2 linked regions of the Selenomonas sputigena genome follow. The protein of the gene in region 1 interacts with the protein of each later gene in a pairwise test. Links are inferred from orthologs where the notes say so. Each region holds a gene or a part of one and is shown on either strand. Other genes may lie near its edges. The genes, in order: ndk and OL236_RS10080.

Region 1 (13,598 bases):
TAAAATCAAAAAAATTGGTATTACAGCTGGGGCTTCAACTCCGGACTGGATTATCAAGGAGGTATATCAAAAGTGCAAGAACAGGACATGAAGAGTTTGCTTGAGGCTGAAGAGGAGTCCATGCAGGAGGTAAGGGAACACGATGTCGTAAAGGCTACGGTCGTCGCTGTCGACGATGGTCAGGCTTATGTCAACATTGCTGGCCTCAAGGCGGACATTCCCATCTCGAAGAGGGAGCTTGCCTCACCTGAGCCGGATTCCGCCAAGGATGTCGTGAAGGTCGACGACGAGATCGAGGTCTTTGTCGTGAGCCTCGGCGGTGAGAATGGCGCTACGGTTTCCAAGGTTCGTGCTGACCGCATGGTCGCATGGAAAGAGATCGAGGCGCTGAAAGAAGAAGGAAAGACTGTGCAGGCGCAGGTCACGCAGGTTGTCAAGGGTGGTCTCGTTGCATCCGTCAACGGTCTGCGAGGCTTCATTCCCGCGTCGCAGATGGAGCTTCACTTCGTCAAGGATCTTTCCATCTATGTCGGCCAGACGGTGGAAGCTCTGCCGATCGAGATCGACATCCGCAAGCAGCGTCTCGTTCTTTCGCGCCGCAGTCTCCTGGAGGAAGAGCGCGAGAAGAAGCAGGAAGAGGTCTTCTCGAAGCTTGAAGTCGGGCAGATCATCCGCGGTACGGTCAAGCGTCTCGTCGAGTACGGCGCCTTCATCGACATCGGTGGCGTCGACGGCCTTGCGCATATTTCGGATCTCGCATGGCATCGCGTGAAGCAGCCGTCCGACGTTCTTTCCGTCGGCGATGAGGTCGACGTCTATGTGAAGAACTTCGATCCCGAGACGAAGCGCATCTCTTTGTCCGTCAAGGACACGATGCGCGACCCGTGGCTCGACAAGGCGGAGCGTTATGCAGAGGGAACGCACATCAAGGGCAAGATCATCAAGCTCACGGATTTCGGCGCCTTCATGGAGATCGAGCCGGGCTTCGATGGCCTGATTCCGATGGGCGAGCTTGCCGACCGCCGCATTGCGCGTGCCGATGAGGCTGTGCAGCTCGGCGACATCGTGAAGGTCAAGATCCTGCACATCGACATGAAGCGCAAACGCATTTCGCTCTCCATCACGAGGGCGCAGCGGGATGCCGAGGTTTCGGACGTTTCCTACTACAAGGACGAGCCTGTCACCCACGAAGAGGGCGGCGAGGACTGAAGGATCAAGCCTCATAGCTGAATAAGTAAGAAGTCGGGGAGTGATGAATATTCATCACTCCCTTATTCATCAGAGCGGGGTATGTCCCCGGGGAAAGTCAGAGGAACAGCATGTTGTCAGGGGAAATCATACGCGTAGCGCCGGGGAGTCTGGCAGAAGAATTGGAACTTGCGGTGGGAGATAAGATCCTTGCCGTCAACGGGCAGGAACTGCGCGACATCATCGATCTGAGCTTTGCTTTCGCCGAAGAGGAGATCGAGCTTCTCGTCGAACATGCAGACGGTGAGCAGGAATTGCTTGCTTTCGACAAGGACTATGATGAAGAACTTGGCGCAGAGTTCGCTTCCGCCGTGTTCGATGGTATACGCTCGTGCGGCAACCGCTGTTACTTCTGCTTCGTCGATCAGGTGCCGCCTGGCATGAGAAAGAGTCTGTCGGTCAAGGATGACGATTATCGCATGTCGTTCCTCTATGGCAACTTCGTCACGCTGACGAATATGCGCGAAAAGGATTTCCAGCGGATCGAACGCTATCACCTGTCGCCGCTCTTCGTTTCCGTCCATGCGATGAATCCCGATCTGCGCGCTGCCATGCTCAACACGCGGCGGGCGGCTGAGATTGCAAACCATCTCGACCGCTTGGAGGCGGCGGACGTCGAGTATCATACGCAGGTCGTGCTTTGCCCGGGACTCAACGATGGCAGGGAGCTTGACCGCACGGTGGAGGAATTGATGGCCAGGCGGCCGCATGCGCTGTCGCTCGCCGTCGTGCCCGTCGGACTCACGCGCTTTCGCGAGGGATGCTATCCGTTGAAGATGTTTGACCGCAAGGGTGCGGTCGCCGTCATTCACCAGATTGCATCATGGCAGCGGCGTGCGCGAGAGGAGACGGGCAATAGTTTCGTCTACTTGGGCGATGAGTTCTACTTTCTCGCGGGCCTTCCCGTGCCGCCCGTGGAGGAATACGATGGTTTCCCACAGCTCGACAACGGCATTGGGCTTGCGCGAAGCTTCATCGAGGAATGGAAAAATACCTTGCAGAAGCTGCCTGCGCCCGAGGGATATGAAGAGCCGCTGCATCTCGTGATCCTCTCGGGCACGTCTGTTGCACCGCTTTTCGAGGAGCTTGTGGCTGGGCTTTCTGTACCGGGGCTTCGCGTTCGTTGTCTCGGTGTGGAAAACGATTACTTTGGCAGGACGGTCAATGTTTCGGGACTTCTGACGGGTGAGGACATGCTGCGCGCATTGCGAGAGATTACCGAGGCGCCGCACGGCGTTCTCCTGCCCGAGTGCGCCCTGCGCACGGGCGAGAACGTTCTGCTCGACGATATGACGCTCGATGCATTTCGCAGCGCCGTGCCGCACCTTCGCGTCGAGACGGCGCAGGGCGGCGGCGATCTCGCGCGCGCCCTTCTTGATTGGGCGCATTATCGAGGGGCGTCGGATGATGAGGCTTCGTATATGTGGCAGAGCAACGCGGCGTATACGAAACCGAGGAAAGAGGAAAAGGAGAGGATGGAATGAGCAAGCCGATCGTAGCGATCGTGGGACGCCCGAACGTGGGCAAGTCCACGCTCTTCAATAAATTGGGCAGGAAGCGCGTGTCCATCGTCGATGATTTGCCGGGCGTCACGCGCGACCGCATCTACCTTGATGCCGAATGGCTCGGCAAGGAATTTACGATGATCGATACGGGAGGCATCGAACTCGATACGAGCGATGTCATCCTGCGCTCGATGCGCCAGCAGGCGCAGATCGCCATGGAGGAGGCGGACGTCATCCTCTTCCTCGTCGACGGCCGTGCGGGTCTGACGCTTGCCGATGAGGAAGTCGGCAAGATGCTGCGCACGACGAAGAAGCCCGTGCTCTTGGCCGTGAACAAGATCGATTCGCCCAAGCAGGAGGCGGACGTCTACGAGTTCTACAACCTCGGCCTTGGCGATCCCGTGCCGATTTCTGCTACGAACGCCATGAATCTCGGCGATCTGCTCGATGCTCTCGTGGCGCTCTTTCCCGAAGGAGCAGAGGAAGAGAAAGAGTCGGATGAGATTAGCATCGCCGTCATCGGCCGTCCGAACGTCGGCAAATCCTCGCTCGTCAATGCACTCCTGGGCGAGGAGCGCGTCATCGTTAGCGACGTTGCGGGCACGACGCGCGATGCCATCGACACGCACTTTATGGCGGAGGACACGAAGTTCATCCTCATCGACACGGCGGGCATGCGACGCAAGGGAAAGATCGATGCGCCGATTGAGCGCTACAGCGTCATGCGAGCGCTTCGCGCCGTCGACCGCGCCGACGTCGTGCTCGTTGTGCTCGACGCCACGGCGGGCATCACCGAGCAGGACAAGAAGATCGCAGGCTATGCCCACGAATCGGGCAAGGCGGTCGTGCTCATCGTGAACAAGTGGGACATCTATGAAAACAAGGATGAAAAGTCTACGCTGCGCTTCACGGATGAACTGCGCATAGAACTTGGCTTCCTGCAGTACGCGCCCGTCCTTTATACTTCGGCTCTCACGCATCAACGCGTCGCGCGCGTCACCGATCTCGTCAAGTATGTGGCAGATCAGGCGTCGATGCGCGTCAAGACGAGCATCCTGAATGACCTCGTGCGCGATATGATCGCCGTGAATCCACCGCCTGCTCACAAGGGCAAGCAGCTCAAGATTCGCTATATGACGCAGGCGGACATCCGTCCGCCGAAGTTTATCGTTTTTGTGAACGAGCCTGAGCTCATGCACTTCTCGTACCTGCGCTACATCGAGAACAAGCTGCGCGAGAGCTTCGGTTTCGAGGGAACGCCGCTGCGTCTCATCGTGCGCGGCAGGGAGGAGGAAGAGATATGACACTTTTCGCCTGCATCATCGCCTACCTTCTGGGTTCTGTGCCGAACGGTCTGCTTCTTTGCCGCACCATCTGGCACATCGACATCCGCGAACACGGCAGCCGCAACATCGGCGCGACGAATGTCTACCGCACGCTGGGCAAGGGGCCGGGGGCGCTCGTCTTCGCGCTCGACTTCCTCAAGGGATTCCTCGCCGTCTATATCGCCATGCTTCTCGTCGGCACGCCGCTTTCCATGGTCTTGGGCGGTATCGCCGCCATTCTCGGACACTCGGCGTCCGTCTTTTTGCGCTTCAAGGGAGGCAAGGGCGTCGCTACGGGGCTGGGCGTCATAGCGATGCTCATGCCGGCGGTGACGGGTGTCGTCTTCCTCGCATGGCTCGTCATCGTGCTCGTCACGCGCTACGTTTCGCTCGGCTCCATCGTCGGCGCGGCGCTCGTGCCCGTGCTCGCCTTCTTCTTCGACTGCCCAACGGAATACACGGTCTTTGGCGTCCTCGCCGCCGTTCTCGTCATCGTGCGTCACCATACGAACATCACGCGCCTCTTGAATGGCACGGAGAGCAAGATCAAGGCGGGGCATCGTTGAGAGGGAGTATTTGAGAATTCTTTTCTCGCAAAATGTCTATAGGGACTGTACAATAGTGTTGGACAATGGTATAATTCCAAGCGTGGAATTTATGCGGCAGGAGGAATTTTTATGCCAAGAGAACGCAAAGAAAACACAGAACAGAAGGCGCAGAGTGGATTTTTCCTCGTGCAGGAGCAGATCTTGCCCGAGGCGATCAAGAAGACAATCCGCGTGAAGGAGATGCTTAAGCGCGGCGACGCACGCACGATCAACGAGGCGGTCGACAGTATGGGATTGAGCCGCAGCGCTTATTACAAGTACAAGGATTATGTCTTTCCTTTCTATGAAGCGAGCCGCAACAAGATCATCTCGCTGACGCTCCTCTTGGAGCATAAGAAGGGCGTCCTTTCGAGCGTGCTCAATACGATTTCGGCGGATTCGGGAAGCGTTCTGACGATCAATCAGGGCATCCCCCTGCAGGGTGTGGCGAATGCGACGGTTTCCATTGAGACGGCGAACCTCTCGGTGGATCTTGAAGCGCTTCTCGACAAGCTGCGCATGGTGGACGGAGTGAAGCGTCTCGAAGTCCTCGGACAGGCATGATGAAAGGGGAAGAGATGAAAGAGATCAAGATCGGCATGCTGGGCTTCGGTACGGTCGGCACGGGCGTCGTGCGCGTGCTTCGCGAGAACGAGCGCGAGATCACGGCGAAGGCGGGCGTGAAGCTCACGCTGAAGTCCGTGCTCGTGCGCGATGCGAAGAAAGAGCGCCCCTATATGGAGGGGCTGCATCTGACCGAGAATGTGGATGAAATCCTAAACGATGAGGAAATCGACATCGTCATCGAACTTCTTGGCGGCATCCATCCGGCGCGCGAGTACATGTTGGTCGCGATGGAGAAGGGTAAGAACGTCGTGACGGCAAATAAGGACGTCGTGGCGCAGTTCGGCAAGGACATGTTCGAGGCGATGGAAAAATACGGCGTGGACTTCCACTTTGAAGCGAGCGTCGGCGGCGGCATCCCCATCGTCATGCCGCTGAAACAGTGCCTGACAGCGAACCGCGTCACGGAAATCATGGGCATCATCAACGGCACGACGAACTACATGCTCTCGCAGATGGCGGAGAACGGCTCAGACTACGACAGCGTGCTCAAGGAGGCTCAGGCGAAGGGCTATGCCGAGGCGAATCCTGCGGCTGACGTCGAGGGTCTCGACGCAGCGCGCAAGATTGCAATCCTCGCGTCCATCGCATTCAATACGCGCATCCGCTTCGAGGATGTCTCCGTCGAGGGAATCACGAAGGTTACGCCCGAGGACATTGAGTACGCAAAGGCTCTCGGCTATGTCGTGAAGCTTTTGGCTATCGGGCGCGACTGCGGAGAGGCGGGCATCGATGTGCGCGTGCATCCCGTATTCCTGCCGAAGGCGCATCCGCTCGCCTCCGTCAACGACGTCTACAACGCGATCTTCGTGCGCGGCAACGCCATCGGCGAGGCGATGTTCTACGGACGCGGTGCAGGCTCTTTGCCGACGGCTTCAGCCGTCGTCGCTGATGTCATCGACATCGCGCGCGACATGCAGCTCGATACGTTCGGGCGACTGCACTGCACGTGCTATGCGCACAAATCGCTTTGCCCCGTGGAGGAAACGAAAGCGTCCTATTATGTACGCCTTCTCGTCGATGATGAGCCAGGCGTTCTCGCTGCCATCGCGACGGCATTCGGCAACCACAAGGTCAGTCTGAAATCCGTCATTCAGACGAGACGATATAAGGAGCGTGCGGAAATCGTCGCGGTCACGCATGTCGTCAAGCACAGGAAGATGCAGGAGGCGGCGGCGGATCTTGAGAAACTTGCCGTCGTCAGTGAGATCCGCAGCATCATCCGCGTGGAAAATCCGCAGGAGGACGGCGCATGCTGAATCGAACGATCCGCGTTCGCGTGCCGGGTACGAGTGCGAACTGCGGGCCTGGCTTCGACGCCATAGGGGTCGCCTGTACGATCTATAACGATCTGGAGCTTACGCTGAAAGGGGAAGAGGGGCTCGTCATCGAAATCGAGGGAGAGGGTGCGGCCAATATCCCCGCTGATGAGCGCAACATTGTCCTTCGCGCCATTCGCACGATCTTGAAGCGCGCGCACCGGGAAGATGAGGTCAAGGGCTTCCATATCCGCATGACGAACCACATCCCTTTATCGCGCGGTCTTGGCAGCAGTGCGGCGGCGATCGTTGCAGGACTCAAGGCGGCGAACGCCCTCTTAGGCAACCGCTTTTCCAGGCGCGAGCTCCTGCAGATAGCGACGAACATCGAAGGTCATCCCGACAATGTGGCGCCCGCCATTTTTGGCGGTTTCACGATCAGCGTCGTCACGCGCGGCAGGGTCGAATGCTTCTCCCTGATGCCTCGCATGCCGCTGAAGCTCGTCGTCGCCGTGCCGGAGTTTCCGCTTTCGACGCGGCTTGCCAGAAGCGTTCTGCCTGAGCAGGTGAAGATGAAGGATGCCGTTTTCAACGTTAGCCGTGCGGCGCTTCTTGTCGCTGCTTTGACGAAGGGACAGCCGCGTTTTTTGCGCAACGCCTTCGCTGATGCCCTGCACCAGCCGTACAGAGAAAAGCTCATCCCCGGCATGAAGGATGTCTTTCGTGCCGCATGCCGGGCAGGTGCGCTCGGCGCAAGCCTCAGCGGCGCGGGGCCGTGTCTTATCGCCTATACGCTGGAGAATGAAGAGTCGGTGGGACAGGCGATGGTTGAAGCCTTTAGAGAGCATGAAATCGAGGCACACGCACTGCAGCTTTCTCTTGATGCGCATGGTGCGAGAATTTTGAAACATCGCTGACGCAGGAAATGTGTCGAAGGTGAAGGAGTCGTGTATGCGTGAGGAGGAGTTCGTCAAGGCCGTGGAAGGGGCGGGAGGTACGGTCTACCTCGTCGGCGGCTGGGTGCGCGATCATCTTAGAGGCGCAACGCCGCGGGATAAGGACTTCGTCATCACGGGGCTGGAAAGGGAGGCTTTCGCAGAGCTTTTCCCTGCAGCTTCTCTCATAGGTCACGCCTTTCCTGTCTATCTCGTAGAAATCGACGGCGTACGCTCGGAAGTTTCCTTCGCGCGTCGCGAGAGGAAATCGGGGCATGGCTATCGCGGCTTTGCCGTAGATTTTGGGGCGGAAGTCACGATCGAAGACGATCTCTTTCGCCGCGATACGCGCATCAACAGCATGGCTTATCGCCTGCCCGCGATGGAACTTATTGATCCCTACGGTGGACGGAGTGACCTTGCGCATTGCGTGATTCGCGCGACGTCGCATCATTTTTCCGAAGACCCCGTGCGGGCTCTTCGTGCAGCGCGTCAAGCGGCGGAACTGGGATTTGTCATCGACGATGGCACGCGGACACTGATGGCGGATTGTGCTGCAGAGCTTGGGGAAGAACCGACAGAGCGCATCGTGCACGAGCTTTCGCGTGCGCTTGCCGCGCCGCAGCCCTCGCTTTTTTTTGAAGCTCTTGCGCACGCGAGCCTCTTGGAATCGGTGTTCCCGGAAATCTTTGCCCTGAAGGGAAAGACGCAGCCGCCGGAATATCATCCCGAAGGCGACGCCTACTGCCATACGATGCAGATCGTCGATGTCGTAGCGCGAAAGACGCAGACGATCGAAGCGCGCTTTGCCGCTCTCGTGCACGACATCGGCAAAGGGAAGACTCCCGAGGAAATGCTGCCGCATCATTACGGGCACGAGCAGCGCGGACTCCTTGTACTCGATGCGTGGAACAAGCACATGACCTTGCCAAAATCGTGGCTTATGGCGGCGTACTTCGTCATCAAGGAGCACATGCGTGCACCGCTTTTGAAAAAGACGGGAAAGATTGCCGATCTTTTGCTTGCGGTCGAAAAATCGGGGCTTTCCTTCGCCGATTTTCGTCGTATCATCTGCGCCGACCATGGCACTTTACCGTACTATCTGGTGCATGGGGAAGAGCTGTTGCGGAAAATGCTTCAAGTGCGTGGTACGGAGGCGCCGCCCGAACTTCGCGGCGCGGACGTGGGGAAATGGCTGCGTGAAGAAAGGGTGCGACGCTTGGCGCAGTTGCTTCCAATATGAGGTCTGCTATGAAGTGCGCTTTTGAAATGGATTTGTCTGAGGTCTGAGTCGGCATGAATGCGGGCGTCTCCTTTACAAGCGCGAAAAAATTCCTTATAATAGTTCTGTCCGATAAGGGAAGAAGGAAAAGGGAGGGGTTCGCATGGCAGTCATCCTGCCTTACAAAGGCAAAGTGCCGAAGATCGACCCGACGGCGCTCATTGCACCGAACGCTACGATCGTCGGCGATGTGACGATCATGGAAGGGGCGAACATCTGGTTCAATGTGGTCATCCGCGGCGATCTGCAGCCCGTCGTCATCGGCAGGTACACGAACGTTCAGGACAATGCGACGATCCATGTCATGGGCGATGCGCCGACGATTGTCGGCGATTATGTGACGATCGGCCATAACACGCTGATTCACTGCAGCAAGATTGGCAACAACTGTCTGATCGGCATGGGATCCACCTTGCTCGGCTACACGGAGATCGGTGGAAATACGATCATCGGAGCAGCGACGCTTCTGACGCAGCACAAGAAGATTCCGCACGATTCCCTGGTCTATGGCAATCCATCGCGCATCATCCGTGCGCTGCGCGAGGACGAGGTCGAGGCGGTTCATGCCTCGGCGATGAATTACTGCAAGCTGGCCCGAGTCTATCGGGAGGAGCGCGAAGCGCGGGAACATCAAGGGAAGTAAAAGGAGATATGAAGATGCAGGAAAAGACTTTGGTACTCATCAAGCCGGATGCTTTCGAGAAGCAGCACACGGGCGACATCATCGCCATCTATGAAAAGGCGGGACTCAAGATTCTCGCGATGAAGCTCATGCAGATGACGCCGCGCGTGGCGCAGAAACACTACGCCGAGCATATCGGACGTCCCTACTATGCGGAGCTGGAAGAATTCATGACGTCTGCACCGCTCGTTGCCATGGTGCTCGCAGGTGATGATGCCATCGCACGCGTGCGCGAAATCAATGGCAAGACGAATCCGGCGGAGGCCGCCGAAGGAACGGTTCGCAAGCTCTACGCCGAAAGCGTTGGCAAGAACGCCGTCCACGCTTCCGACAGCCCTGAGAGCGCGGCGCGCGAGATCGCCATTTTCTTCAGCGCGATCGAAGTCCTCGACTGATATTTCCTGCCGCATGATTTCTGAAAGTTTGACAGCATTGAGGTGAAAGAGATGGGCGTTTATACGAAGACAGGTGACAAGGGGCAGACGAGCCTATATACGGGCGAGCGCGTCGATAAGGATGCGCTGCGCGTCGAGACGTACGGTTCGGTTGATGAGGCGGGATCGGCGCTCGCCATGGCGCGCGCTTTTGCGACAAAGGAAGCGGTGCGGGAGAAGGTTCTCGTGCTGCTCAAGAAGCTGCCGCTTCTCATGGCCGATATCGCGAGTCTTGGTGAAAAGCCGATGATCACGCGCGAGGATTCGGAGATGATGGAGAAGGACATCGATGCCATCGATGCGAAGCTGCCGAAGCTCGCTCACTTTCTCATCCCCGGCGATACGCAGGCGGGCGCGATGCTCGATCTTGCACGCACGTCCGTGCGCCGTGCTGAGAGACGCTTCTGCGCCTTGGCGAAAGAGGCCGATCTCCATGAGGAAGACCGCGTCTTTCTCAACCGCCTCTCCGATTACTGCTTCATGCTGATGCGCTTGGAAGAAGCGGAAGATTGAGCAGAGGAACGTGAAGGAAGAAGAGATGCCGCCATCAGGCAAAGGCCGCTTGATGGCGGTATTTTTTTGGAAAATTATCTCGCTCTAAAAAGCAGGATATATCTCATTTTCAGAGAATAAAGAAAACATAAAATAACGAGGAGTTGATCAAATGAAAGAGTACGCAAGCACGAATATCCGCAATATCGCCCTTGTCGGGCACGGCAAGTCGGGGAAGACGAGCATCGCGGAGGATTGCCTTTTCAATACGGGGGCGATCAAGAGGCGCGGCAGCATCGCCGACGGGACGATGGCTTCGGACTATGAGCCGGAAGAGACGCGGCGCGAGCTTAGCATACAGACCTCGCTGCTCGCCTGTGAATGGCTCGATCATAAGCTCAATATCCTTGATACACCGGGCTATCCGGACTTCGTTGGCGAGGTGAAGAGCGTCTTACAGGCGGCGGACAGTGCTCTCGTCGTCATCTCGGCCGTCTCGGGCATCGAGGTGGAGACGGAGAAAGTCTGGCGCTATGCGGAAGCGCTGGATTTGCCGCGCGCCTTCTTCGTCAATAAGATCGATCGCGAGCACGCCGACTTCCAAAGCGTCGTCAATGAGCTGCGCCTGCGCTTCGGTACGGGCGTCGTGCCGATCCAGCTGCCTGTCGGCAAGGAAGCGGCTTTTCAGGGCGTCGTCGATCTCCTCGCCATGACGGTCCGCATCAAGGAGCGCGACAAGAACAACTGCGTGGCGCTCGATGAGATTCCCGAATATATGAGGGACGAAGTGGAAGAGGCGCGGCAGACGCTCATCGAGGGTGTTGCTGAAATAAACAATAATCTTCTCGAAAAATACATCGAGGGCGAGACACTCGATGAGCGCGAGGTGGCAGAGGCTCTGATCGAGGGCATCGAGACGGGTAAGATTTTTCCCGTGCTCTGCGGCTCGGCTTCCTTGAATGTCGGCATGCACGCGCTCCTCAACGATATGGTCGAATATCTGCCGGCGCCGACGGATCGAACGGTCGTGGGAACGCTGCCCGGTGGCGAGGAATTGGCGGAGCGCACGCCCGGCGATCCCTTTTCCGCGCAGGTTTTCAAGACGATCGTCGATCCGTTTGTTGGACGCTTGAGCTTCATCCGCATCTTTTCGGGCGAGATGAAGAGTGACGCCTCGTATTGGAATATCTCGACGCAGCAGATGGAGCGCGTGAGCACGCTTTACACGATGCAGGGCAAGAAGCAAATCGCTGTTGCCAAGGCGCATGGCGGCGACATCGTCGTCGCGGCGAAGCTGCAGAATACGCGCACCTCGGATACGCTTGTGGCGAAGGAAGCGCCGCTCTCCTACGATGCCATCGAATTCCCCATGCCGATGCTTGCACAGGCCGTTTATGTAAAGAAGAAGGGCGAGGAGGATAAGGTTTTTGCGGCGCTTGCCAAGGAGTGTGAGGAAGATCCGAGCCTCAAGCTCGAAAAGGATGCGGAGACGAAGGAGACCTTGATTCGCGGCATCGGTGAGGTTCACCTTGAGGTCCTGCAGGAGAGGATGAAGCGCAAGTTCGGCATCGAGGCGATATTTGCCGAGCCGCGCATCGCCTATCGCGAGACGATAAGGAAGAGCGTCAAGGCGGAAGGAAAGCACAAGAAGCAGAGCGGCGGACACGGCCAGTACGGTCACGTCATGCTGGAGATTTCGCCGCGCGATGCGGGCACGGGCAACGAGTTCACGGAGAACATCTTCGGCGGCAGCGTGCCGCGCCAATATGTGCCCGCTGTGGAGAAGGGGACAGCGGAGACGCTTGCTGCCGGCATCCTCGCAGGCTACCCCGTCGTCGATGTGCGGGTAAACCTCTACGACGGTTCGTACCATACGGTCGATTCGTCGGAAGTCGCCTTCAAGACGGCGACGGCGATCGCCCTTAGAAAGGGCATTATGGAGGCCTCGCCCGTGCTTCTTGAACCGATTTACGAGATGTGCGTCCAGGCGCCCGAATACTATATGGGTGACGTCATGGGGCAGCTCAATGCGAAGCGCGCGCGCATCCTCGGCATGGAGATGATCAGCAAGGATATGAGCGAGGTGCGCGCGCAGGTGCCGCTCGCCGCGCTGCACAAGTACGCGACGGAACTGCGCTCCCTGACGCAGGGGCGCGGCACCTATACGCTGCGCTTCTGCCACTATGAGGAAGTGCCGGAGAAGACGGCGCGCCAGCTCATCGAAGCGGCAAGGGAGCGAAAGGAAAAGTAAGGAAAAAATCTTGTTGACAAACCGAAGCGATGTTGCCATAATGTATACATGTTTACACTAGGGTTATGCGTTGGGAGGATTTCAGATGCGACATGTGCTTTCCATACTCGTGAGGAATCAGTCCGGCGTACTTGTCCGTGTTGCAAGCATGTTTTCGCGGCGGGAGTTCAATATCGACAGCCTGTCTGTCGGTGTGACCGAGACTGCGGAGTTTTCCAGGATCACCGTCGTCGTGCATGGCGATGAGGAGCTGATCGACCAGATGATGAAGCAGCTCGAAAAGCTGCCCGATGTCGTCGAGGTGCAGGCGCTCCTTTCCGCTGCCTCGGTTTTCCGCGGCATGACGCTCATCAAGGTCAGAGCGGACGACACGAATCGTCTCGACGTGCTCAAGATGGCGGAGATTTTTCGCGCACGCGTCGTCGATGTGCAGCCGACAACCTTGATTTTTGAAATCACGGGAGATGATGCGAAGGTCACGGCATTCCTGCAGCTTCTTTCGCCCTACGGCATCCTGGAAACGATCCGCACGGGTCTCATCGCTCTCGAACGCGGTGAGCATACCATTTATCAAGATTGTGAGGAGAGAGAGTATTATGGCAAAAACTTATTATGATCAGGACGCGAACTGGGAGGTCATGAAGGGCAAGACCGTTGCCATCATCGGCTACGGCAGCCAGGGACATGCACATGCGCTGAACCTCAAGGAGAGCGGCGTCAACGTCGTCGTCGGCCTTTACGAGGGATCGAAGTCCAAGGCTGCTGCCGAGTCCCATGGTCTCAAGGTTTTGACGGTCGCCGAGGCGGTCAAGCAGGCGGACATCACGATGGTTCTGATCCCGGATGAGAAGCAGGCGGACGTCTACAAGGAAGAGATTGGTCCCAACCTCAAGCCAGGCAGTGCTCTCGCCTTCGCGCATGGTTTCAATATCCACTTCAAGCAGATCGTTCCTCCGGCTGGCATTGACGTTTTC
Region 2 (17,344 bases), 940 kb from region 1 along the record:
AGGTGAAGTCATGACGGCAGAAAAGAGGACAGGCGAAATGCCTGACGTGCACGAAGACATGCGCGCGCTCCTTGAGGTCACGGACGTAAAGAAGTCCTTCGATACGCCGCGCGGCAGGCAAGAAGTCCTGCGCGGCGTATCGCTTCGCCTCGCGCCCGGCGAAGTCTGCGGCATCGTCGGCGCGAGCGGCTCGGGCAAGTCGACGCTCTTTCGCATCATCGCGGGTTCAGAGCTGCCCGACGAAGGCACAGTACAAAAAAGGGGCGTCGTGCGCATGGTCTTTCAAGATCCGCGCGAAGCCTTTTCGCCGCGAATGCAGATGCGCGACTTCTTCCGCACGGCGCTCGAAAAGGCAGGCGAGACGAAAGACGCGCTCGAAAGCCGCATCCTCGCCATGCTCGCCGAGGTGCATCTCGCGCCCGCCGTCCTCGCCGCCCTGCCGCACCAGCTTTCGGGCGGCGAGCTGCAGCGCGTCATCATCGCGCGAACGCTGCTCCAAGAGCCGGACATCGTGCTCTTCGACGAGCCGACGAGCGCACTCGACGTCATCACGCAGAAGGAAATCCTCGACCTCATCGCCGCGCTGCGCCGACGCTTCCGCTTCGCAGGACTCTTCGTCGGGCACGAACTCGGCGCCGTGCAACATGTGGCGGAGCGCATCTATGTGCTCGCGGACGGCCGCTTCGTCGAGACGCTCGCGGCAAAAGACCTCGCGCACGCCAAGCACGAAGCGACTCTCGCGCTGCTGCACGCGAGCGAGCTTCTCGGCTGAGGACGCGCGATCTTACCGGAGTCTGCCAAGCGGCATCACCCCGCTTGTATCATAGATTGCAGGGATGCAGAATGACAAAACTGTGCGGCCAAGAGTAAGGGGCTGTACGCAATTCCTTGTCTTTTAGCCGTTCCTGCAAGGAGACGGACGCGGAAGCGTCCGAGATTTATTCAGGAAAATGCTGATGCGTTTTCCACGGGGAGGTTTATTCATGAAACGTATCTTTACCGCGATCTTCCTCATCTGCTCCCTCCTGGCCTTCACAGGCTGCGGCGGGGGCGGCATGAAGAGCAAGGCAGGGCACCTCAATCTCGCCCTTTGGTGGTTCGGCGAGACGCTCGACCCCGCGCACGCCTGGGACGGCTGGACGCTGACGCGCATCGGCGCAGGCGAGACGCTCGTCGCCGTCGACGAGCACATGAAGTTCGTGCCGCAGCTCGCCGACAAGTGGGAGAACGTCAATCCGACGACGTGGCGCTTCCACATCCGCCCGAACGTGAAGTTCCAGGACGGCACGCCGATGACGCCCGAGCTGGTCAAGGCGTCGCTCGAACGCACGATGCAGGAAAACGACCGTGCGAAGAAAGCTCTGCACGCGAAAGAAATCCGCGTAGACGGGGAAAACATCGTCATCGAGACGGAAGAGCCCAACGCCTCCTTGATCTCGGCGCTTTCCGACCCGCTCTTCATCATCGTCAACACGCAGGCGGACATGTCGAAGGTCGCCTCCACACCAGTTCTCACGGGACCCTATACCATCACAGGCTGGACAAAGGGATCGGAGATCCAGATGAAGCGCAACGAGCACTATTGGGACGGCAAGCCCGGGCTTGACACGGTCACGGTCAAGCTCTTCGAGGACGACACCTCGCGCGCCATGGCTCTGCAGTCGGGCGAGATCGACCTCATGCAGCGCATGACGGAGGCAAACCGCAGCCTCTTCGCAGACAAGCCCGATTATACTATCTACGAGACGACAGGCGTGCGCGTCTTCATGGTCACGCCATACCAAGGCGATGGCATTTTCACGGACAAGAACCTCAGAAAGGCGCTCGCCTACATGCTCGACAACGACGCCCTCGCCAAGTCCTACGGCAATTCCGTAGCAGCGGGCGAGCCGTTCCCGCCGAGCGTCCCCTACGGGCACACGGGACAGAAGGTCACCTACGATCCGGCGAAATCCGAGGCGCTCTTTGCGGCGGCAGGCTGGAAGAAGAACGCGCAGGGCATGTACGAAAAGGACGGCAAGCCCTTGACGCTCCGCTTCGCAACCTGGGGCACGAAGACAACGCTCTATGAAGCTATCGAATCGCAGCTTCGTGCCGGCGGCATCGATGTGAAGATGGTTCATGTGCAGGAGCCGGACAAGGTCGATGAAGTCGGCGGCTTCGACCTGCTCGAAGAAGATTGGTCCGTCGCGACGACGAACGATCCGTACCCGTGGCTGCGCGGCATGCTCTACTCGAAGAGCGGCAAAAACACGAACCACAGCCGCTACGCCAGCCCCGCCTTCGACGCCATCATAGACGAGATGGCCACGGCGCTCGACCCCGCACAGAAAGATGCGCTCGTCATGAAGGCGGCACAGCAGATCATGGAAGATCAGCCCTCAATCTTCCTCATCGTGCCGACGACGACCGTCGTGGGCAAGTCGAACGTCAAGAACGTCAAGATCTTCCCGCTCGACTACTACCTGCTGACGAAGGATATCACGGTGGAATGAGCCAGAAACAAAAGAAAATGAAAGGTTGTTGTTCATGAAAAAATATATATGCGGCGCGGCTCTTAGCGCCGCCCTCCTCACATCCTCCGCCCTCGCCTCTGCGGCGGCGAACCCCTTCAGCGACGTGCCCGCCGATCACTGGGCGTATGACGCTGTCGCACAGCTTGCCGACGACGGCGTCATCGAAGGGTACGGCGACGGCACTTACCGCGGCCAGAACGAAATCACGCGCTACGAGATGGCGCAGATGGTCGCCAAAGCCATGGCGAAGGAAGATCAGGTCAATGCACAGCAGAAGGCCATGATCGACCGCCTCGCGGCGGAATTTGCGGAAGAGCTGGGCAACCTCGGCGTTCGCGTCGAAAATCTTGAGCAAAAAGTGGACAACGTGAAGTGGGAAGGCGAGCTTCGCTACGTCCACCTCTCGCACCGCGACGAAAATGCCGCAGGCGCGACCGACAAGCACTCGGTCAACACGCTGCAGCTGCGCCTCCTGCCCGTCGCCACCGTCAACGATCATTGGAAGGTGCGCGCACGTCTGACCGGATCGGTGAAGCTCTCAGAAGATCAGGCGAGCAACGTCGCCCTGAGCTACCTCTACGCCGACGGCAACTACGGCAATCTGCGCATCCAGGCGGGCAAGATGTCGCACTTCTGGTCGTACTCCGACGACGGCCTCGTCGCAGACTCGTGGTTCTCGGGCGCGATCTTGACCTACGGCACAAAGACGAAGATCATGGTCGAAGGCGGACGCTGGAACATGGGGAACGCCGCCTTGAGCGTCTCCGGCAAGGACAAGCTCGGCGGCCGCACGGCCTCGGACTACACGGCGAAGCACTACGGCATCGGCATCGACCATGCGACGGGAAAACTGCAGGCCGGCGTCGCCTACCGCCACTATGATTCGGACGTGTTCCAATTCCTGCCCGCCTATCGCGACGGCGCCGTGACGGACAAGGCGGGCATCCTCTCCGTCGGCGGCAAGTACAGCTTCACGAAGGATGTCGCCCTCGCCGCGCACTACGCGAGGAATCTCGAAGCGGACAACTACAACCAGTCGGCAGACGTTCAGCTCAACTACAAAGGCTCGAACGTCGCCAGCCCCGGCTCATGGGGCATGTACCTCGCCTATCGCCACCTCGGCGGATACAGCACGCTCATGCCAACCTACGAGCTGCACCGCCAGACCTACAAGATCCCCGTGGCGGGCGGCGAGTACGGCACGAAAGGCTGGGTCGTCGGCGCAAGCTACGCGCCGATGAAGAACACGAACATCGACATGGCCTACTTCCACGGCAAGTCGCTCGGAAGCGGCCGCAGCGCGAAGACCTTCTACACGCGCGTGCAGATGTTCTGGTAAGGTCTGGGAAATCGCATAAATAAAAACAGGATGCCGCAGGAGGGGAATTTTCCTGCGGCGTCCTGTTTTTATATGAACAGCCGCCTTTTTATCTCCATCAAATACGATATTATCTCCATCATTCAACAATAAAATGATGGAGATAAAAAGAACCGATCCTATGCTATAATAGAACGAAAGAAAGGAGGCGACACGCCCCATGAAGCAGCGATTCACCTACGGTGTCGTGCATATCGGCTCTGTTCATACGAGCCTGCTCATCGCATCATTCGCCGCGCTCGACGATGTCGAGATCATCGAGCGCGTGCGCAAGGAGACGCGGTTCGGCGAGGAGGTGTTCCGTCACGGGCGGCTCTCCTTTGACTCGATCCGCGAGCTTTGCCGCATCCTCGCAGGCTTTCGCCGGCTTCTCGCCGACTACGGCGTGACGCAGGTCTTTGCCATCGGCACGTCCGTCCTGCGCGAGGCGGAAAATCGCCTCGGCATCCTCGATCAGATTCGCATTCGCACAGGCTTTACGGTTGAAGTCGCCGACATGACGCAGGAGATCTACTACAAGTTCTTTGCCCTGAGTCACGAGCTTTTGGAGAATGCGGAGAACTTCGGCGAAAAGCCCGTGCTTCTCATGGACATCACGTCGAGCGGACTCGGCCTCACGGGCTGGCAGGGGGGCAGGCTGCTCTTTCAGCAGAACGTCGCGAGCGGCAGCCTGAGCATCCTTGAGCATTTCAGCGAGAAGGAACGCGAGAGCCTGACCTTTCCCTCTGCCGTGCGCGACTACATCCACGCGACGCTCTCGCCGCTCTGGCCGAGCATCGAGCATCATGCGATTCGCCATCTCGTGCTCTCGGGACTCGAAGCGCGCACCGTCGCCGCGCTCCTCGCGCCGGGCGCGAAAGGCGCGTATACGTTCGTAGAGGGCGAGGACTTCCTGCGCTTCCTCGACTCCTTCGCGGGGCTGACGCCGCAGAAGCTCATGACGCGCTGCGCCGTCACGGAAAGCCGCGCCCATCTCCTCATGCCGACACTGCTCCTCTACGGCGAAGTCGTGCGTGCGACGCGCGTCAAGGGCATGTTCCTCATGGGCACGACATTTCTCATGAGCTACAGCGTCTATCGCGGCGCACAGCTGGCGGAACTTTCGTGCCTCGCCGAGCAGGAAGAGCGCACCGTGCAGCTCGCACGCACGACGGCGGAGAAGTACGGCTCGACGAGAGAGCACTGTGCGCGCGTCGAGCGGGCGGCTAAGGAGATCTTTTGCGCCTTGGGCGGCGCACATGGGCTTTCCTCGCGCGCACTCTTGCTGCTCAGACTCAGCGCGATCCTGCATGAGACGGGAAAGTTCATCAACCTGCGCCGCTACAGCCGCTATTCCTATCAGATCATCATGGGCACTGACTTCTTCGGCGTTTCCGAGGCGGAAAAGGAAATCGTCGCGAGCGTCGCCTACTATTACAACCGCGAGAACCCCGGCAGCAAGGATGAGCACTATGCGCGCCTTTCGCACGAGCAGCAGGTCACGATGCTCAAGCTATGCGCCATCCTGCGCCTTGCGGACACGCTCGACCAAGGGCACAGCGGCAAGATCGCAAAACTCTCGGTCAAGCTCTCAAAGGAGGAGCTTTGCGTGCGCTTCGAAGCGGAAGAGGACATCTCCTTGATTCGCTGGACATTCGCACGCGCCGCCGCGCTCTTTCGTGAAATCTTCGGCATCGAGCCTGTCCTGTGCAAAGCGTGAGGAGGAATCGTCATGGACATGTTGAAAAGAGCCTATTTCCTGAACCGCGAATGTTCGTGGCTGAGCTTCAACCAGCGCGTCCTCAAGGAATCGACGCGCGAGGAGAATCCCCTGTTGGAGCGCCTGCGCTTCATCGCCATCGCCTGCTCGAACCTCGATGAATTCTTCATGATCCGCGTCGCCGGCCTGAAGCACCTCGTCGCGAGCGGCGTCGCGCACAAGGACATCGCAGGGCTTTCTCCCGGCGAGCAGATGCTCGCCGTCTCGCGCCAGGCGCACCGCCAATACCGCGCGATCTATCGCTGTCTCGCGCTCGTCACCCGAGAACTCGCCGCAGAGGGCATACGCTTCGTGCGCCCCGAAGAGCTGACGGGGGAGCGGGCGCTGTGGCTTGCGGAGCTTTTCGAGCGCGAGATCTATCCCGTCGTCACGCCCATGGCGCTCGACCCCGCGCATCCTTTTCCCTTCCTCGCGAGCCGCAGCCTGAACCTCGCCGTGAAACTTCGCCGCGCGGGCGAAAGCGCCGAGCATCTCGCTATCGTTCCCGTGCCCGCGCCCGTGCTCGACCGCCTGTGGAAACTGCCGGGCGAGCCGACCTTCCTCTTCTTGGAGGACATTCTGCGCTTCTTCGCCGCACGCTTTTTCACGGGCTGGGAAATCGTGCAGACGGCGGCCTTCCGTCTCACGCGCGACGCCGACCTCGACATCCGCGACGACGTCGAAGATCTCTTGGCAGAAGTCGAGAAATCGCTTGAAAAAAGGCGCAAGGGCGCAGCCGTGCGCCTTGAGGTCGCCGAGGACTTTCCCGCCGATCTCCTCGATTTCCTCAAGGAGCAGCTTTCGCTGGAGGAAATGGACGTCTACCGTGCAAAAGGCCCGCTCGGCGCCGCATTCTTCGCCGCGCTCGCCAATCTCGCGGGCTTCGACCGCCTGCGCTACCCGCGCTTTTCCCCGCGCCCGGCAGAGCTTGCCGCCGAAGGCGACATCTGGCAGGCGATTGAAAAGGACGACATCCTCGTGCACCATCCATTCGATTCCTTCGCCATCGTGGAAGGCTTCCTCGCCCGTGCCGCCGCCGACGAGCGCACGCTCGCCATCAAGCAGACGCTCTACCGCGTCGCAGGCGACTCGCCCATCATCGCCGCGCTCGAAGAGGCCGCGAAAAACGGCAAGCAGGTCACCGTGCTCATGGAGGTCAAGGCGCGTTTCGACGAGGAGAACAACATCCTCATGGCGCGCCGCCTCGAAGAAGCGGGCTGCCACGTCATCTACGGAATCTTGGGGCTCAAGACGCACTCGAAGATCACGATGGTCATACGGCGCGAGGAAGACGGCATCCGCCGCTACTGCCACCTCGCGACGGGCAACTACAACGGCGCGACGGCGAAGATCTACACCGACGTCGGCCTCTTCACCGCCGACGTCCTCACGGGCGTTGACGCCTCGGCGTTCTTCAACTTTCTCTCGGGCTTCTCCGATCCGCCCGTCTGGAACCGCCTCGCCGTCGCCCCGCTGACGCTCCGAGAGCGCATCACCGAGAGCATCGAGCGGGAAATCGCGCACGCCAAGCGGGGCGAACGCGCCTACATCGCAGCGAAGATGAATTCTCTGCTCGACCGCTTCATCATCGCCAAGCTCTACGAAGCCTCAGCGGCAGGCGTTGAAATCGACCTCATCGTGCGCGGCATCTGCGTGCTGCGCCCCGGACTCAAGGACGTCAGCGAAAACATCCGCGTGCGCAGCATCGTCGGCCGCTTCCTCGAACACAGCCGCATCTTCTGCTTCTATAACGGCGGCAAGGAGGACGTCTTCCTCTCGTCTGCCGACTGGATGCCGAGGAACCTCAACAACCGCATCGAACTCATGACGCCCGTGCGCAAAAAGGCGCACAAGAAGCGCCTGCTCGCGCTCCTTGCCACATACCTCGCCGACAACACGCGCGCCTGGCTCATGCATCCCGACGGCAGCTACCGCCGCGTGCGCCGCGCCAAGGGCGAAAAACCGCGCGCCGCACAAGAAGAGCTGATGAAATAATTTCGTTGTGACACTCTGGTTGCTCAGGCGGGAAGAAACTGCTATAATGAATCGAAATATCTAGTTATAGAAAAAGTTTCAAGTCTAAAGACCCAAGAGGAGAAAATGAATGTCCAACAAGAAATTCTCGCGCCCATCCTTGGCGCTTTTTACAGCCATCGCCTTGAGCGGTGGCGCTTTCTTTGTACCGTCCTTCGCCTCTGCTGCGGATGTGACGATCGACAGCACGCATCCGCCCCAGAGGAATGTGCCGAACCCCGATGATCCCAGTACGCCGAACAGTGCGGCGAGTGTCGGGACGGGCAGCGAGGATGCGTCGAGCAACAGCTTGACGGTCAATCGGTATCAAGAGGGTACGCTGAGCGTCTTCGGCGGCGTTGCTCGAGGCACGGGAAACGCCGACGGCAATACCGTGAGCATCAAGGGCGTGACGACGGAGATCGCCTCCGTCTATGGCGGCGCGGCATGGGGCATAGGTCATGCGAGAGAGAATCGGGTTCATTTCGATGCGGGGACGATGTCGTTTGCCGAATGGCTGGTCGGCGGCTACGTCGGACGCAGCGGCAAGGCGGAAGAGAACACCGTCGAGGTGAACGGCGGCAAGACGGAGTCTCTTTACGGCGGCTTTTCCAACAGCACGAATGCGGCGGGGCATATTTATAAAAATCACGTCATCATCCGAAACGGGACAATCGCGGGCAAGGTTTATGGCGGCGCGTTCGGCGGCGCACATGCTACGGGCGATGTGACGCACAACACGGTCACGATCACGGGCGGCACGCTGAAGAAAGCGGTATGCGGCGGATCGCTTGAAAAAGCAGATTCCACAGGCAATGTGGCGCACAACGAGGTCACCGTCGCGGGCGGCGTCTTCCGCGGGGACGTTTACGGCGGCTATACGCGGCGCGGCGGCACACTGACGGGGAATATCGTCACGATCACGGGCGGCGAGCTGAACAACGTCTATGCTGCGCATTCTGAGGGCAATGTCAGCGAGATCAAGGACAACGTCGTCAATCTCGGCGACGGGAAAAATGAGATGAAGGCGGGCTATCGGATCGCGAAGTACATCTTCGGTGCATCGGGCGGCAATCGTGCATCTTATGCGGGCAATACGCTCAACGTCAAGGCGAGTGCACGGGCGAAGAACATCGTCAATTTCGACAAGGTCAACTTCTATTTTACTGATACGCTGCAGCCTCGTCTCACGCTGCGCGATTCGATGGGCACGAAGTTCAAGAGCCTCAAGGACATCACCATCTACGGCTCGCCGAGCACCCCTGCGGGCACGTTGATCGAGAACAACACGTCGGGCGGTATCGTCGTGCGCGACGGCGTGAACACGGTCGTACGAACAGGCGATACGGCGGAGGTCACGCTGGAAAAGGACGCGACGGGCAGGAAGATTCTCTATTCGCGCTTGATCTTCAAGGGCGCGACGACGGCTGAGAGTGACGGCACGCATATATGGGGTGGCCGCTCTGTCATCGGCAACACGACGACGGGCAACGACGTCGCGCTCGCAAGCGGCAGCTATGTGAACGCCTTCGGCGGCTGGACGACGGGCGCAGGATCGGACGCCGCCGCCGACAAGCTCGGCGACAGCATCGCCAACAAGATCGCCGTCAAAGGCACGGCAAATGTCATGGGCACGGTCTACGGCGGCTTCACCGATGCCGCAGGAGGCAAGGCGAGGGGCAACACCGTCACGATTGAGAGCGCTGTGCATGATGTCGTCGGCGGTGAAGGCGCGGGCGAAGCCTCGGGCAATATTGTGAACGTCCGCGCGAACGCGGCAGCCGTCACGGGCGGCAGAGGTGCGGCGGCGAACGGTAACATCGTGAACCTCGGAAATGTCACGGTCACCTCCGTCACGGGCGGCGAAGGTGTGACGACAAACAACAACGAAGTCCATCTCAACGGCAATGTGCGAGTCACAGGCGCACTCAAAGGCGGCTCGCAGGCAAGCGGCACGGGCAATACGCTCAGCGTCAAGGGCAAGGGAAACAAGGCGGGGGCAATCACTGGCTTCCAGAAGCTGACCTTCGATGCCGCAGGTCTTGCCAAGGACGATACGATGCTCGAAGTCACAGGCGCGGGCGAGACCGCGGTCGATTGGGCAAGCCTCACGGCGACGGGCACGGCGGCGAAGCCGCTCACGCTCCTCAAGAACGAGCAGGGCATACGCCTCGCGCACTACACGGGCGCGGCGAAGTCCGAGACGGGCGATGAGGCGGAGACGAACATCGACGTTCGCAAGTCGGGCGCACGCATCACCGCCATCACCTACGAGGGCTATCGCTTCAAGGGAGCGACACAAGCGACACGAGAGGGAAGAGACGCCTACGGCGGCCGCTCCAAGGCGGGCAATTCGACGCGCAAAAACGAGATCGCGCTCGCGAGCGGCACATACGCGAACGTCTATGGCGGCTGGACAAGCGGCGTAGGCACGACGGCTGCGGACAAGGGCGCGAGCTATGAGAACAAGGTTAAGATCAGCGGCACGGCGACGGTCACGGGCACGGTCTACGGCGGCTATACCGATGCTGCAGGCGGCAAGGCGCGGGGCAACACCGTCACGATCGAGAGTGCTGTGCACGATGTCGTCGGCGGCGAAGGTGCGGGCGAGGCGTCGGGCAACATTGTGAACATCCGCTCGAACGCGGCAGCCGTCACGGGCGGCAGATCCATGGGCGCGGCTTCGAACAACCGCGTGACGCTCGGAAACATTACTGCTACCAGTGTTGTAGGCGGCGATGCCGCGGCGACTGCAGAGGGAAACACCGTCAGTCTCGACGGCACGACCGTCACGAATGATGTCACAGGCGGCAGAGGTGCGGCGGCAAACGGCAACGCTGTGAGCCTCAGCAATACGCACGTCAACGGTGCGATCATGGGCGGCTATGGCACGGCGCAGAGTCACGGAAACACCGTCAGCTTGCAGAATACGGCGGTCAACGGCGCAGTCACGGGCGGTGAAGGCACGGCGACGATCGGCAACACGGTCAACTTGAAGGACGCGACTGTCAATGGTGCGATTACGGGCGGTCATGGCACGGTGCAGAGTGACGCCAACACCATCAGCTTGCAGAACGCGACGGTCAACGGTGCGGTCACAGGCGGCTATGGCACGGCGACGAACGGCAACATCATCCATCTGCGCAACACTGTCGTCAACGGCATCGTCACGGGCGGCACGGCGTCGGGCGGTGTGGGCAACACGCTCTCCGTCTACTACAGTGCAGGCACATCCTTGATCCATGATTTCAAGGGGATCGAGGACCTCCGATTCGATGTCGAGGACGCTCCGACCGACGGCACGGCGCATACCTTGCTCAAGCTCACGAATGTCAGCGGCGGCAGCAAGAATCTCACGAACATGACGCTCGACTTCCGTCGCAGCGGCGCAGTAAGGAAACTTCAGGCAGGCGATTCATTCACACTGCTGGAGAACGCGAGCGGCAAGATCACCGTTGGCGAAGGTGTCACGATGAAGGGAACGGACGGCATCGCGCACGACTGCCTCTTTGCGATTGCGCCTGACCAGGCGCATCCTGAGAAACTCCGGGCGACTGTCACCAAGACGGGCGTTGGCGAGACGGCAAAATCCCCCGTGGAGACGCGTGCGGGTCTCGCGAACTTCGTCAACCAAGGTGCGGACTATCTTGTGGAGAGCGGTTTTACCGCCGCTGAAATGTCTGCTAAAAGTGGCGCAGAAAACGCAAGTGTCGACGATGCGGCAGAATCATCTTCCAAGGACACGCAGCGCAGGACGGCTGCGTCAGATCCGGCGTCCTATCATCTATGGGCAGGCGCAGGGGCCAATGCCATGCGTGTGGAGAGCGGCTCCCACGTTGACTCCAAGGGCTGGAATCTCGGCGTTGGCTGGGCGCGTGAAGATGCAGCGAAGGGCGGAACGAAGCGGCTCTTCAGCCCCTTCGTCGAATACGGACGCGGCACCTACGATTCCTATCTCGACAATGGCGCACACGGCAGTGGCAAGCTCAGCTATTTTGGCCTCGGTGTCCTAGGCAAACTGACGCAGCAGGACGGCTTGTGGCTCGAAGCCTCCGCACGCGCAGGCCACGCCAAGAGCGACTACAGCCTGCACGGCGAGAATGCCGGATACGACGGCTCGAATACCTACTATGGCATCCACCTCGGCGTCGGCAAAACCTTCGCGCTGCAGGAGAGCGCCTCCCTCGACGCTTATGTGCGCTATTTCTGGTCGCACCAGGACGGTATGTCGGTGAAACTGCGCGGCTTGGGCGATGCCTACGACTTCGCCGACGTCGACTCACATCGCCTGCGCCTCGGCCTCCGCTACAGCAGGAAGGACAGGAGCGCGGGTGAGTGCTATGCCGGGCTGGCCTGGGAGCATGAATTGGGCGGAGAGGCGAGCGCGAGCGTCGGCGGTGACGCAGCGCCCAGTCCGAGCCTCAAGGGATCGAGCTATATGCTCGAACTTGGCTATCGCTTCCTGCCGCAAAATAGCCGCATTAGCTATGATTTCCACATCGATGGCTGGCAGGGAAAGCGCAAAGGACTCAGCGGCGGCGCTGCTATTCAATGGACATTCTAGAGCAGGTCTGACGCTCTGAAAAACAAAAACAGCCTCTTGCGACAGGGAGAATCCATGTCGCGAGAGGCTGTTTTTACTATGAAGCCCCAAGAGGTCAAGACGAAGGCGTAGAGCGATTGGCTAGGCTTCTGTAAGGGCGGCGCACAATGTCCACGAAGTGGACGTTTGTGCGTGTAGCTTATACAGGAAAATCGCTATCGACGCATCGCGGTGCGCAGGCGTGACGGTCAAGAGCCGCATCCGCGCTCTGCGGCGGTGTGGCTGGAGGCTGCCGATCTACGATTCTTGAAGCGCCATTTGCGTGGGGCGGTGCTTGTCGAACCCCCAGCAGGTCGGCACATCCTGTGCCGCGAGCACGATGTTTTCCTGCCGGACGTTCTGCTGCGCGAGGATCGTGCGCACGGTTTCCTCGACGAGTTCGGGGCGGTTGTTCTCCTGGCTCATGTGCGCGAGGAAGACGGCGCGCGGACGTTTCTTGAGGCGCACGAGCGCCCAGGCCGCTGCGCTGTTCGACAGGTGTCCGCGGTTCGAAAGGATGCGCTGCTTCAAGTGCCACGGATAGGAGCCGCGCTGCAGGAGTTCGCGGTCGTGGTTGGCTTCTAAGATCAGTGCGTCCGCGCCTTCGATGGCGGTCATGACGTCGTTTGTCAAAAAGCCGAGATCGGTCGCGAGCGCACACTTCTCGCTGCCGCAGACGGCGTAGCCGACGGGCGAGACGGCGTCGTGCAGCGTGGAAAAGCTCTTGACCGAGACCGCGCCGAGCATGACATTTCCAGTGAGCGGCGTGAACGTGTCCTCGGGCACGGCAAGGCTCTCCCTTATGGCGCGGAGCGTCGCGGGCGGCGCGAAGAGCGGCAGGTGATACTGCTTCAAGAGCGTCGGCAGCCCCTTGATGTGGTCGCTGTGCTCGTGCGTGATGAAGACGCCGTCGAGGGAGGCGGCGTCGACGCCGAGGTCGGCGAGCGAGCGCGTGATGCGGCGTGCGCTGATGCCGGCGTCGATGAGGAGGCGCGTGCCGTCCAGCTCGATGTACGCGGCATTTCCCTTGCTGCCGCTCGCGAGCACGGCGACGCGCAGACCGCGCTCGGCGCTCTTCGGCACAGTCGCCTGCTGCTGCACAGGCTGCGCTGCCATCGCACAGGCGCGCGCCGCGAGAGACTCGGCGGCACGCAGGAAGCCGCTGTTCGTCATGGCGCCGCTCAAGGGCGCTTGACCCCGTTCGGCAGGATGAGGAAGGAGGCGCTTTTCTTTTCAGCGAGGAGCGAGGGCGGCTCCTTTTGTGCATCTTCCTCGGCGTCCGCGATCATGCCCTGCGTCCGCTGGCTTGCTTCCTGCAGGCGCAGCAGCCCTTCCATGAGGCCGATGTCCTGCTTCTTTGCGAGTGTTTCCAAGGCGGTCGCCGCGTGCTGCAGGAACTTTTGCAGCTGGTGCGTCTGCTCGTCCTGCTTGCGCTCGCGCTCCTTCGCCGCCTCGCCGTTGTCGCGCTGCGCCGTATCCAAGGAAGCGATGCGTCCCGAAAGCGACTCGTGCTCGCGCTCGATGTCCTCGGCGATCTGTCCGGCCGTCTCCACGAGGCCGATCTCGATGGCGGAGTGACGCTTCAAAAGGTCGGCGAATCCCTGCTCCTGCGTGCTCGCCACATACTGCAGGGTGAGCGCGAGGGAGTCCTTGAGATCCTGCGCGCCCTTTTCCTGCGCCGTGTGCAGTGCGGCCATCTGACGCGCGATCTCCTTCTGCATCATCGTGCCGAGCGCGCTCGTGTCGATGCCGGAACCGCTGCGGAAGGCGGAGAGGTCGCGCGGCAGGCTGCGGGCGAGGGCGTTGATCTCGCGCACGAGTCCCGCCTGCATCGCGTCGAGGCGTTCGGCGACCGAGCGCTCCACCTCGTCGATGCGGCTGAGGATGGAGCGCTCGCGCCGGATCGAGTCGCGATCCTGCTGGCGGCGCGCGTCGTGCATGTCGTCGATCGCCTGCTCAAGCTCTTCGAGCCGCTTTTCCAAGTCCTTCTTGTCCTCCGCGGTGATCAGCCCTGCCCGCGAAAATATGCTCTTGCCCATCGAAATGCCCTCCAAAACGAAATAAACGGGACAGGTGAACCCGCTCTGTGAGAATGTCCGACACGCAGGCATTCCCTAGTGGATAATACGATACTATTTTGATGCCTATTACCAAGTGTAACAAAATGTCGCTTTATGTGCAATAAAGTTTTGCAAATGCGCCGAATCGCAGCGTGAATTAACGATATGCATCGCTTGCGCTGATCTCCGGTTGATCTCTATAGCTTCTACAGATCAAACATCGGGCAGCTGCCAGTCGATCGGCGTCTGCCCCGTGCTTTCGAGGAACGCGTTGGCGCGGGAGAAAGGGCGGCTGCCGAAGAAGCCGCGGAAGGCGGACAGGGGACTCGGGTGCGCCGACTCGATGACGGCGTGCGGCGGGACGGCGATCATCGCCTTCTTGCGGCGTGCGGGCGCACCCCAGAGGATGAAGACGAGGGGCTTTTCGCGTGCCGAGAGCAGCTCTATGATGCGGTCGGTGAACTGCTCCCAGCCGTGCCCGTGGTGCGAGGCGGCGGCGTGGGCGCGTACGGTCAGCACGGTGTTCAAAAGCAGCACGCCCTGCTTTGCCCACGGCGCGAGGCAGCCGTTGTTCGGCGTCCTGCAGCCGAGATCGCTGGAAAGCTCCTCGAAGATGTTCTTGAGCGACGGCGGCGGCTCGACGCCCGCCTGCACGGAGAAGGAAAGTCCATGCGCCTGCCCCTCGCCGTGATAGGGATCCTGGCCGAGGATCACGACCTTCGTTTCGGCGTAGGATGTGTAGTGGAGCGCATTGAAGATCGCATACATGTCGGGAAAGATGCGGCGCGTGCGGTACTCTTCGATGAGGAAGCGGCGCAGTTCCTGATAGTAGGGCTTTTTCATCTCGTCGGCGAGCAAGCCGCCCCAATCGTTTTGAAAAATCTTCATGGCAGTCTCTCCTTCGTCCATACTTCTTTTCCATCATTATAGCAAAGTCTGGAATTTTATGTAGTGAAAATTCAGGAAAAATCTGCTATACTATAGTCAGTGTCAAACTGTACATTGGGCGGTTCGTCCGAGAACTGCAGGAGAGGTGTTGGAAATGAATCCCGTCATGCGCTGCGGCATCATCTTTTTTTTCGTCCTGCTCATGCTGCTTGCGCCGCAGCGTCTGCTCCATGCGATGGATTCTGCGCCCGTGCTGCGCGTCGGCTGCCTCGATGTCTCGTCCTTTCCCGACGGATCGCCCGAGCGGCTGCTGTTCAACTTTGCGAAGCGCTACCTCAACGAGGTGGCGCGCAGCACGGGCTGGCAGTACGAATATGTGGAGATGGACGAGTGGACGGCGCGCGAGATGCTGCGCGAAGGGCGCATCGACATGTACTTCCCTGCGCACGAGATGCCCGGTGACGAGGGAGCGTTTTCCTTCAGCGTGGACAGCGCGGCGTATTCGATCCTCTCCCTCTATGTGCGCGAGGATTCCTCCCTTGAGACGAACAATCCCGCCGTGCTCGCCAACATGCGGATCGGCGTGCTCCAGGACGGCCTGTATTCCTATGCGCTGACGCCGCTCGTGCGCGAGCAGGGCGTGCGCGTCGACGTCGTCGAGCATCAGACCGCCGAGGCGCTGCACGGGGCGCTTGCGCGTGGCGAAGTCGACGCCATCTTGGACAGTGCGAGCCGTAAGAAGGATGGAGAGAAGCTGCTCCTGCGCGTGGCACTCATGCCCGCGAAGTTCATCGCGGCGAAGAAGCGGGAAGGTCTGCTGAAGAACCTCAGCGACACGATCCTTTACACGGAAAGGGTCAATCCGAGCTTCGAGACGTATCTGGGCAAGGCCTTTCTCGATCGGGCGCAGAACCAGCTCGTGCGCTTCAATGCGTCGGAAAACGCCTACCTGGCGGCCGCGCCCGACCTGCGCGTCGTCTACGTCGGCGGACATGAGCCGTTCTTCGGTGACCGTTTGGAAAGCGGTGTGCCCGAGGGCATCTATCCGAGCCTTTTGAAGGCGCTTGGCGAGACGCTCGGACTGCGCTTTCGCTTCGTGCGCGCCGAGGACAACGAACATGCGCTGAAAATGCTGCGCGAGGGCGAGGCAGACATCTTCTTCTGTGTTTACAACAACTTGCCGTCGATGCGGGATTTCTTCTTCACGGCGACCTTTGCGACGGAAGATTTTTCCTACGTCGTGCGGCGCGGCGCGGGCGACCTGCCGACGGGGACGGCGCGGGTCGCGCTGCCGCGCTGGTTCCACGGCATGCGCACCTATTTGAACATGCAGCATCCGAACTGGCAGATCGTGCCGGTTGATGAGCCTGTCGACTGCCTGCGCATGATTGAGGAGGGCGGCTGCGATTTCGCGCTTCTGCCCTCGCTCTTCCTGCAGCAGAGCAGCCTCCTGTCGATGCACCCGGATCTCGTCGTGCTCGCGAGTCATTCGGCGGAGATCCCCGTGAGCCTCGCGATCTCGGGCGAGCAGCCGCGCGTCCTGCAGTCCGTCCTGACGAAGGGCATCTTGAAGCTGGACCCGCGCCGTGTGCAGGAGATCGTCAACGAGCACATGACGGGGCGTCTGACGCTGACCGCCGTCGTCGCGCGCTATCCGATACAGACGGTGGCGCTCGCCGTCGTCTTCCTGCTCTCCGTGTTCATCGCCGTGTTCCTCATCGAGCGCTCGCGTGTGCAGAGACGCCAGTCGGAGGTGCTGCTCGCGAAGAACGAGGAGCTGGAAAAGGCGGTCGAGGAGCAGAAGAAGCTGATGCGTGCGCGCGACATCTACAAGCAGGAGGCGGAAATCGACCCCTTGACGGGACTTTTAAACAAGAAGGCGATCCAGTCCGCCTGCGAGGAGATGCTGGGAGGAACCTTGAAAGAAGGGGCGTTCCACGCATTTTTTATCATGGATCTCGACCACTTCAAGGAGATGAACGACACCTATGGCCATCAGGCGGGCGACGACGTCCTGCGCCGCTTTGCACAGGAGGTGCGCTCGATCTTCCGCCAGTCGGATCACATCGGGCGCTTCGGCGGCGACGAATTCACCGTGCTCATGCCGAACGTGACGACCCTCGTCGCCGTCGAGCGCCACGCGCGTCGGCTCATGACGGCGGCGCAGGA

Evidence for each region.
Region 2: the proteins of ndk (region 1) and OL236_RS10080 interact in binary tests that used the Escherichia coli proteins (3 or more experiments, as listed by UniProt). The link is inferred for Selenomonas sputigena from one-to-one orthologs.

The regions. Positions count from the first base shown.
Region 1 is NZ_CP110383.1:1,132,123-1,145,720, reverse strand. What follows is about bases 8,430-11,132. They hold ndk (nucleoside-diphosphate kinase), read left to right. Parts: upstream 8,430-9,422; coding sequence 9,423-9,842; downstream 9,843-11,132. Other genes in these bases: fusA (elongation factor G), read left to right, coding at 10,546-11,132; OL236_RS05560 (cob(I)yrinic acid a,c-diamide adenosyltransferase), read left to right, coding at 9,894-10,394; OL236_RS05570 (gamma carbonic anhydrase family protein), read left to right, coding at 8,869-9,408; OL236_RS05575 (HD domain-containing protein), read left to right, coding at 8,430-8,726. Also shown: ispH (4-hydroxy-3-methylbut-2-enyl diphosphate reductase), read left to right, coding at 1-91; rpsA (30S ribosomal protein S1), read left to right, coding at 88-1,209; OL236_RS05605 (DUF512 domain-containing protein), read left to right, coding at 1,320-2,732; ribosome biogenesis GTPase Der, read left to right, coding at 2,729-4,057; glycerol-3-phosphate 1-O-acyltransferase PlsY, read left to right, coding at 4,054-4,644; OL236_RS05590 (ACT domain-containing protein), read left to right, coding at 4,756-5,229; OL236_RS05585 (homoserine dehydrogenase), read left to right, coding at 5,226-6,548; thrB (homoserine kinase), read left to right, coding at 6,542-7,465; more of OL236_RS05575, read left to right, coding at 7,500-8,429; more of fusA, read left to right, coding at 11,133-12,624; ilvN (acetolactate synthase small subunit), read left to right, coding at 12,710-13,240; ilvC (ketol-acid reductoisomerase), read left to right, coding at 13,221-13,598. UniProt on the Escherichia coli protein: Major role in the synthesis of nucleoside triphosphates other than ATP. The ATP gamma phosphate is transferred to the NDP beta phosphate via a ping-pong mechanism, using a phosphorylated active-site intermediate.
Region 2 is NZ_CP110383.1:2,077,577-2,094,920, reverse strand. What follows is about bases 13,339-16,336. They hold OL236_RS10080 (uracil-DNA glycosylase), read right to left. Parts: upstream 15,176-16,336; coding sequence 14,501-15,175; downstream 13,339-14,500. Other genes in these bases: OL236_RS10075 (GGDEF domain-containing protein), read left to right, coding at 15,330-16,336; OL236_RS10085 (hypothetical protein), read right to left, coding at 13,409-14,266; OL236_RS10090 (MBL fold metallo-hydrolase), read right to left, coding at 13,339-13,412. Outside these bases: OL236_RS10125 (ABC transporter ATP-binding protein), read left to right, coding at 1-14; OL236_RS10120 (ABC transporter ATP-binding protein), read left to right, coding at 11-772; OL236_RS10115 (ABC transporter substrate-binding protein), read left to right, coding at 984-2,495; OL236_RS10110 (S-layer homology domain-containing protein), read left to right, coding at 2,530-3,855; OL236_RS10105 (Ppx/GppA phosphatase family protein), read left to right, coding at 4,055-5,593; ppk1 (polyphosphate kinase 1), read left to right, coding at 5,606-7,627; OL236_RS10095 (autotransporter subunit beta), read left to right, coding at 7,737-12,209; more of OL236_RS10090, read right to left, coding at 12,486-13,338; more of OL236_RS10075, read left to right, coding at 16,337-17,344. UniProt on the Escherichia coli protein: Excises uracil residues from the DNA which can arise as a result of misincorporation of dUMP residues by DNA polymerase or due to deamination of cytosine.